2 regions of the Kitasatospora purpeofusca genome follow, and region 2 is predicted to be linked to the other one. Evidence: riboswitches for the same ligand, from Rfam matches in the RefSeq annotation. Region 2 holds a riboswitch; the other holds the start of a gene.
The links. A riboswitch is a leader RNA that binds a small molecule or an ion and turns the genes downstream of it on or off. The one in region 2 is predicted to bind FMN.
Positions count from the first base shown of each region.

Region 1: another riboswitch for FMN. It lies ahead of OG715_RS08550 (riboflavin synthase); the one in region 2 lies ahead of ribB (3,4-dihydroxy-2-butanone-4-phosphate synthase).

Region 1 is NZ_CP108561.1:1,980,412-1,984,612, reverse strand. Features, by position in the region: gene OG715_RS08565 (MSMEG_1061 family FMN-dependent PPOX-type flavoprotein) at 1-472, opposite strand, end outside; gene OG715_RS08560 (antibiotic biosynthesis monooxygenase family protein) at 601-906, shown strand; gene OG715_RS08555 (SCO4226 family nickel-binding protein) at 941-1,189, opposite strand; FMN riboswitch at 1,448-1,575, shown strand; gene OG715_RS08550 (riboflavin synthase) at 1,797-2,474, shown strand; gene OG715_RS08545 (nicotinamide mononucleotide transporter family protein) at 2,471-3,115, shown strand; gene OG715_RS08540 (bifunctional 3,4-dihydroxy-2-butanone-4-phosphate synthase/GTP cyclohydrolase II) at 3,112-4,201, shown strand, end outside.
Region 2 is NZ_CP108561.1:2,289,360-2,293,560, reverse strand. Features, by position in the region: gene OG715_RS09790 (LLM class F420-dependent oxidoreductase) at 1-77, opposite strand, end outside; gene OG715_RS09785 (zinc-dependent alcohol dehydrogenase) at 165-1,184, opposite strand; gene OG715_RS09780 (DUF402 domain-containing protein) at 1,390-1,971, opposite strand; FMN riboswitch at 2,436-2,566, shown strand; partial or broken gene ribB (3,4-dihydroxy-2-butanone-4-phosphate synthase) at 2,715-3,398, shown strand; gene OG715_RS09770 (acyl carrier protein) at 3,621-3,863, shown strand; gene OG715_RS09765 (ATP-grasp domain-containing protein) at 3,867-4,201, shown strand, end outside.

The DNA.
Region 1 (4,201 bases), 310 kb from region 2:
CGACCGCCGTCAGCTGCTCCAGCAGCCGGGGATCGGTGGAGACGCAGGCCCGCCCGTTGACCCGCAGGGTGGTGTCCCGGCCCGGTACGACGAAGAGCAGCCCGATCCGGCCGGTCCCGACGATGTTGTGCAGGGTGTCCAGCCGCTTGTTGCCGGTCGCGTCGGGGATCGCCAGGGTGAACTCGTCGAGCACCGACACGAGTCCGGCCGGGCCGCCGCGCGGGGACACGTCGCAGCGCCCCTCGGCGTCCGTGCTGGCCAGGAGGACCAGCGAGGAGCAGGCGATCAACTGCCGGGCGACCTCGTGGATGCGGTCCACCTGCTTGCGGCGCGCGTGGTCCCCGGGCTGCTCGTAGACCTCCCGCAGCCCGGCCGCGTCACGCACGGCGGTGGCGGCGAGCGCCTCGAACAGGCCGGAGGGCCGATCCGGCCCGGCTGTTGACGGAACAACGGACTCCGGTGTGCTGGTCATACCGATCAACGTAACCGAGCCCGGGCCGGAGCGGCCGTCCGCCGTCGGGAAATCCCGCCCGAACCCCTCGCCACCAGCGTTTTCGCGTCGATAATGGGGCCAGGACGCTTTCGGAGCAGGTGGTCGCCGTGATCATCAGAATCTGGGCCGGGCAGGTCATGGCCGGGCACATCGAGGAGTTCTGCGAGGTACTGATCAGCAAGGTCCTCCCACAACTCGGGCGCACCGACGGCTGCCTCGGCGGCGAGCTGTTGCGCTCCGTCACCGAGGACGGGCACCGGGTGCTCGTGGTCAGCCGCTGGCGCGACGAGGCGGCGCTGCTCGGCTACGCGGGGCCGATGTGGCGGATCCGGCCGGTCTGGTCGGAGGGCGAACTGCGGTACCTGGCCCACCCGCCGGAGGTCAGCCACTTCACGCCGGTCGCCGCGCCCTGATCCGTCGGGCGCCCGCCGCCCGGCCCCGGGACGATCAGACGTTCAGCGGGACCGGGTGCACCTCGGCCGCCGGATGCCCGGTGCGTTCGTGGATCCGCTGCACGGCCTCCTTCGACGGTGCCTCGGACAGGCAGTAGACGTGGCCCGACTCCGGATCGGCCCAGGCCTGCTCGAAGGTCACGCCCTCCTCGGCCTGGATCGCCAGGTCCGCCTGGTGCGCCATCCGCAACTGCTCCTCGGTGATGCCGGCCATCCCGTGGTGGACGTCCATGAACTTGGCCATAGCTCCCGCACCTCCTGCGGTCGCCCGCGACGGCGCGTGCCACCGCCCCGGTACCACCAGCCTGCGCCCGACGCACCCCGGGCCGCCACCGGACGCCCTCGGACACCTTCGGGCACCTTCGGAAAGGCATCGCATTCCCCGATCGGCGGCCCCGCGCCGTCCATTCCCCGGCACCGAGTGAAAGAGACCACAGTGGACACCTCTCCCGGGCTCCGCGCGGATCATGGCAGAATGACGGCAGAATCAGCAGTGACGTTCAGCGCACTCCGGGGTCGGTGAAAATCCGAACCGGCGGTTACAGTCCGCGACCCGTCCGCAGCCAGCGGACGGTTGACCAGGTGAAATTCCTGGACCGACGGTTAAAGTCCGGATGGGAGGCGTGCGCGGCGGACGAGTGAGCAGGGCCCGCGGTCCCCCGGTGGACCTCGGGAGGCGGTGTGCGGCGACGGACGGGGTTCCCCCTCGTTCCGGCGCCCGGTTCGGCGGCAGCCCGGCGACGGGTCCCGTTGCCGTCCGGCGGTCCGCGTACCCCCGCGCCCACATCTGTCCGCGTCCTTCTCCCGTGCCACACCCCGGAGTCCGCGCCCCAAGCGCGAGGAGAACCCGGGTGTTCACCGGCATCATCGAAGAGCTCGGCGAGGTCGTGTCGATCGAGGAGATCGGCGAATCCTCGCGGATCCGTCTGCGCGGCCCGGTGGTCTGCGAGGGCGCGCGGCACGGCGACTCCATCGCGGTCAACGGCGTCTGCCTGACCGTCGTCGACACCCCCGAGCAACTCGCTGCCGGTACCGGCGAGTTCAGCGCCGATGTGATGGCCGAGACCCTCCGCCGTTCCAGCCTGGGCGAGTTGAAGCCCGGCGGACGGGTCAACCTGGAGCGCGCCATGGCGCTCGGCGCCCGGCTCGGCGGACATCTGGTGCAGGGTCATGTCGACGCCACCGGGCGGCTGTTGGGCCGCGAACCCGGGGAGCGCGACGCGGCCGGCGAACTCCGCTGGGAGGTACTGCGGTTCTCGCTGCCCGACTCCGTCTCGCGCTACCTGGTCGAGAAGGGCTCGATCACCGTCGACGGCGTCAGCCTCACCGTGGTCGAGGCCGCCCGCGACAGCTTCACCGTCAGCCTCATCCCGGCCACCCTCGCGCTGACCACCCTCGGCACCAGGGCCGTCGGCGAGAGCGTCAACCTGGAGGTCGATGTCCTCGCCAAGTACGTCGAACGGCTGCTGGAGGCCCGCACCCTCCCGCCCCTGCCCGCGACGGACGGCACTCCGGGGGAGGAACGGTGAACTGGCTCAACGGCACCGTCCACCTGCTCGGCCAGGACGTCTACCGCTCCGACATCATCGGCAACCTGCTCGGCCTCGCCGCGCTCGCCCTCGGCTGGCAGCGGTCCCGGCTGACCTGGCCGGTCCAACTGCTCTCCGGCCTGGTCCTGGTCGGCGCCTACTGGAGCGCCCACCTCAGCGGCGGCGTCGGCAAGCAGATCGTGGTGGTCGTGGCCGCCGTGTGGGGCTGGACCAGGTGGCAGCGCGGCGCGCGGGGCGAGGGCGACGTCGCCGTGCGCTTCGCCACCGGCCGCGAGCGCGCCGTGCTGATCGGCGGCACCGCGCTCGGCACCCTGGCGGTCGGCACGCTCTTCACCGCCGTCCCGCAACTGTCCTGGGACGCCTGGCCGGACGCCTACATCTTCGTCGGCACGCTGGCCGCGATGGTCGCCCAGGCCCGCGGCTGGGTCGAGTTCTGGTTCGCCTGGATCGCCGTCGACCTGGTCGGCGTGCCGCTCGCCTTCAACAACGGCCTGGTCTTCTCCGGCTTCGCCTACTCCGTGTACTTCGTCCTGGTCCTGCTCGGCCTGCGCGCCTGGTGGCTCCGCGGCCGCACCGCACACCCCGTGACCGACCCCGCCCTCCAGGGAGCCTCCGCATGACCGAGAACCCCACCACGCGTCCGGCAGAGAACCCCACCGCGACCCCGGCCGGGGACCCCGTCGGCGAGTTCGTCCTCGACCCGGTCGAGCGGGCCGTCGCCGACATCGCGCTCGGCCGCGCCGTGATCGTCGTCGACGACGAGGACCGCGAGAACGAGGGCGACATCGTCTTCGCCGCCTCCGCCGCCACCCCCGAGCTGATGGCCTTCACCGTCCGCTACAGCTCCGGCGTGATCTGCGCCCCGATGACCGGCGCCGAGCTGGACCGGCTCAAGCTCCCGCCGATGACCCAGGTCAACGAGGACCGCAAGGGCACCGCCTACGCCGTCTCGGTCGACGCCAGGGACGGCGTCGACACCGGCATCTCGGCCGCCGACCGGGCCCGCACCGTGCGCCTGCTCGCCTCGCCCGGCACCGGCCCCGGCGACCTCGCCCGCCCGGGGCACGTCTTCCCGCTGCGCGCCGTCGAGGGCGGCGTGCTGGTCCGCCCCGGCCACACCGAGGCCGCGGTCGACCTGGCCCGGCTGGCGGGCCTGCCGCCGGCCGGCGCGATCGCCGAGGTGGTCAACGACGACGGCACCATGGCCCGGCTGCCCGAACTGGTGGCCTTCGCCCGCGAGCACAACCTGGCGATCATCTCGATCGAGGACCTCATCGCCTACCGCCGCCGCACCGAGCTGCACGTCGACCGGGCCGCCGTCACCTCCCTGCCGACCGCGTACGGCGAGTTCACCGCCGTCGGCTACCGGGGCACCCTCGACGGTGTCGAGCACATCGCGCTGGTCGCCGGCGGCCTGGCCGAGGACGGCCGGCTCCCCGACGGCGAGGACGTCCTGGTCCGGGTCCACTCCGAGTGCCTGACCGGCGACGTGCTCGGCTCGCTGCGCTGCGACTGCGGCCCCCAGCTCCAGTCCTCGCTGCGCCGGGTCGCCGAGACCGGCCGGGGCGTGGTGCTCTACCTGCGCGGCCACGAGGGCCGGGGCATCGGCCTGGCGCACAAGCTGCGCGCCTACGAGCTCCAGGAGCGCGGCCGGGACACCGTCGACGCCAACCTCGACCTGGGCCTGCCCGCGGACGCCCGGGACT
Region 2 (4,201 bases):
GCCAGGTCGCAGTGCTGGGGGTGGAGCTGGGCGCCGATCCGCAGGGTGGGGCGGGTGGCGGCGGGGGTGGTGCTCATGGGGGTCTCCTGGTGGTGCGGGTGCGGGTGGGTGTCCGACGCCTGGCGGGCGTCCGACGGGGTGTCAGGAGGGTGTGGGGGTGGGGGTCAGCGGGGCTCGACGAAGACCCGGAAGACCGGCGAGCCGGAGCTCTCGGTCAACGCCTTGTCCGTGTCCGACAGTTCGTGGCGCGAGGTGACCAGCGGGGCCAGCCCGTCGGCGAGTGCTCCGCCGCGCAGCAGGGCGGCGGCGGCGCGCCAGTCGGCGGGCTCCTGGCTGTAGGAGCCGGTCACGGTGAGCTGGCGGCGGTGCACCTCGTAGCCGGGCAGGACGGCGTCGGGGGTGTCGTGGGAGCCGCCGAAGAGGACCAGCCGGGCGCCGTCGGCCGCGGCGCGGAAGCCGGCGGCGATCGCCTCGCGGGAGGCGATGGTGACGAACACCACGTCGGCCTTGGGGAGTTCGGCGATCTCCTCGGGCGTCACGGCGTGGTCGGCGCCGGCCGCCAGGGCCGCGCCGCGGCGGGCCTCGTCGGTCTCGATCACGGTGACCGAGCGGGCCTGGTGGTGCCGGGCGAGCAGCAGGTGCAGCCGGCCCATGAAGCCGCCGCCGATCACCGCGACCCGGTCGCCGGGCTGGAAGGAGCCGCGCCGGAACGAGTGCACGACGCAGGCCAGCGGCTCGCCCATGGCGGCGTGCAGCGGGTCGGCGTCGCCGACCGGCCAGGCGTGGGCGGCCGGCACCCGGACGTACTCGGCGAGCCCCGCGCCCATGCTGATGCTGCCGTCCGGCAGCAGGCTGCCCTGCGGCGATGCGCAGACGGCGCTGTTGCCGGAGCGGCAGTGGCGGCAGGTGCCGCAGCGGGTCAGCAGGTCCACGGTGACCAGATCGCCGACGGCGGGGGCGTCCTCCAGTGCGGCGGCGCGCGCACCGACCTGCTCGACGCGGCCGGAGACCTCGTGGCCGGCGGCCACGGGGTAGACGGGCATGGCGCCGGTGTAGAGCTTGGCCTCCATGGTGCACAGGCCGCAGGCGGCGATCCGGACGAGCACGTCGTCCTCGCCGATCTCGGGGCGGGGGGTCTCGCGGATCTCGACGGAGCCGGGGGAGGTCACCAGGGCTATGCGCATCGGTCGTTCCTTTCGCGGTGCTGTGGTGCTGCGGTGCTGTGTGCAGCGGTGTGGGCTGCTGCGGGTGCGGACCGCCGCGGTGCGCGCCGCCGCGGCACAGGGGTGCCGCGGTGCGGTGCCGCCGCGCTGTCGCGCTGCCGGGGCACGGGTGGTGCCCCGACGGGTCCGGACGGTCGGGTGGACCGTCGGACGGCGGGGGGTCGGCTCAGGCCGAGGGAGGGGGAGGGGGAGCGGTCCACAACGCGGCGGGCCGCCAGTGCGTCCACCGCTCGGTCCACCAGGTCTCGCCGCGGTCGATCCGGGCGGCGAGCCCGGCGGCCTCGGCGCGGACGGCGGCGGCCTGTTCGGGGGTGAAGCCGCCGGTGCGGGCGCGCTCCTCGAAGGCCTCGACGTCCTTCCAGCGGTACGGGCCGCCGTCGGCCGGGATCCAGAGGTCGAGTTCGTGGTCGAGGGTGTCGACGCCCTCGGCGGTGATCCGGTACGGGTCCTGGAAGTTGACGTACCAGCCGGAGAGCTCGTCGGTCGCGGGGTCGCGGAAGGCCCAGACCGCGTGGGCCTCGCCGGGGCGCTGCAGCTGCAGGACGCCGGGGCTGCGCCAGCGGTCGGCGACGGTGCTCCAGCCGTGCGGGCCCCAGCTGAACCCGCCCTCGCCGAAGGAGAGTCGGGTGTCGCGGGCCAGGTACAGGGCGAGCAGGTCGGGTTCGTGGGCGACGACCCGGACGGGGTAGCTCAGCCAGACCCGTCCGTCGAGGATCTCCCGGCGCAGGACGACCTGACCCGGCGTCAACAGCGCTGATTCCGGCGGTAACGGGCCGGGTCCGGCCTCGGACAGGGCTGTGCCGGGACCGGTCGCGGCAGAGCTCGTGCTCCGGCCGGATGCGTCGCCGGCGGGCACGGCGGAGCGCCTCGGACTTCTCGATGGATCGTGCATGAACGTCTTGCCCCCGTTTCGCAATGCCGCCCCCAGGAACGCGGGCGGCGAAACCCCGGCCCCCGCCGGAGTGCCGAACGCCTGCCCCTCGGACCCCTTCCCCAGTGGTTCGACGCAGGTCGAACGGGGGTCGCTACTCGTGGGTAGGCATCGGCGGTCCGGATCTTAGGCACGCTCGGAGAGCCTTGGCAATGCCCGCCGAACGGCGGGGTCGGGAGGTCCCGTCGACGGTGTGATGCAGCCCACGGCGCCACCCGTTGACCGACGTCTTGTCAAGATCGCGGCAAGTGTGCAAAGTTGACGAGCGTTGTTCAAGACGTTTGCGCACTCCGGGGTCGGTGAAATTCCGAACCGGCGGTTACAGTCCGCGACCCGTCCGCCGCCAGCGGCCGGTTGACCAGGTGAAATTCCTGGACCGACGGTTAAAGTCCGGAAGGGAGGCAGTGCGCGGCGAGCAGGTTTTTCCGACGGCCAGGGGGATTCCCTTTCGGCCGGTCGGTCGCGGGCCGATTCCGCCGGAATGCGGTCGAAGGCCGTCCCTGCACGCCCATGCTCCAGCAGCCCCGGAAGTCCGCGCCCCGAGCGCGAGGAGAGTTCCGATGGGCCACACCACGGGCACGACCACCGCCGACGCGACTCCGTACGCGGTCGGCGACACCGAGCAGCCGTTCGACTCCGTCGAGTACGCGGTCGCGCAGATCGCGGCCGGCCGGGCGGTCGTCGTCGTCGACGACGAGAGCCGGGAGAACGAGGGCGACCTCCTCTTCGCCGCCGAGCTCGCCACCACCGAACTGGTCGCCTTCGCCATGACCGAATGCCGCGGACTGCTCTGCGCCCCGATGACCGGCGCCGACCTCGACCGGCTGGAACTGGACCAGATGGTCCGCCACAACACCGAGCTCCACCGCACCGCCTTCACCGTCTCGGTCGACGCCGCGGCCGGTATCAGCACCGGCATCTCGGCGGCCGACCGGGCGCTCACCCTGCGCCTGCTGGCCGAGCCGGGCACCCGCCCGCCCGAGCTGGTGCGCCCGGGCCACGTCTTCCCGCTGCGGGCCGTCGACGGCGGTGCGCCGGCGCGCCCCGGTCACACCGAGGCCGGGGTGGACCTGTGCCGGCTGGCCGGGTTGCGTCCGGTGGCGGCGATCTGCGAGATCGCGATGGCCGACGGCTCGATGGCCCGGCTGCCGGAGCTGCGCGGGTTCGCGCGCCGGCACGGTCTGGCGCTGATCTCCATCGCCGACCTGGTCGAGTACCTGCGCACCTCGGCCGCCGCGACCCGGCCGGCGGTCGCGGCGGTCGTCGGCTGATCCGGCCGGGAAACCGGCCGCAGAAGGGGGCGGTTCCGCCCGGAATTCCATTTCCGGGGCGGCGCCGGGATTCGCCCTGCCCGCAGGAGTTCGGCAACGGCTCCGGTTAACCCACTGTTTTCCCGGAATTGACAGTTCCGCAATCCTGCTCCAATAATCGATTCACGGATGCACGCCGACGGGGAGAGGCCTGGTATGTCCGACACCAGCACCACCGAAAAACTCAGAAGTATTTGGGAAGAAGTCCTCGGTACACCGGTCGACGACCTGGACGCCGATTTCTTCGACCTCGGCGGGGATTCCCTGCTGGCCCTCGCGATTTCCACCCGGGCCATCGAGTCCGGTCTGGAGATGCCCCGGTCGGCGGTGCTGCGCCGCAGCACCCTCCGGCAGCTCGCCGAGGCCGTCGAGGACCCCCGACTCTTCGATCGCGCCTGAGCGGTGGCGATCGTCGTCGTCTACGACCGGGGCTCGGCCTCGCCGCGCGAGGTGATCGCCCTGGGCCGAACGGCTCCGGTGCTGGTCGCGCTGGCCGACTCCGACCACGCCCGGCAGGTCGGCCCGCTGTTCGAGGAGAACTGCGCGGGCGTCGTCGCGCTGGCCGAGGGTGACGGGGCGGCTGTCGCCCGGCTGCGCGAGCAGGGGGCCGAGGGCATCCTGACGTTCAGCGAACGGATGCTCGCCGACACCGCCCGGCTCGCCGGACTGCTCGGCCTGCCGTTCAACACCCCTGAAACCGTGCGGGTGTTGACCGACAAGGCGGCGCAGCGCCGGCG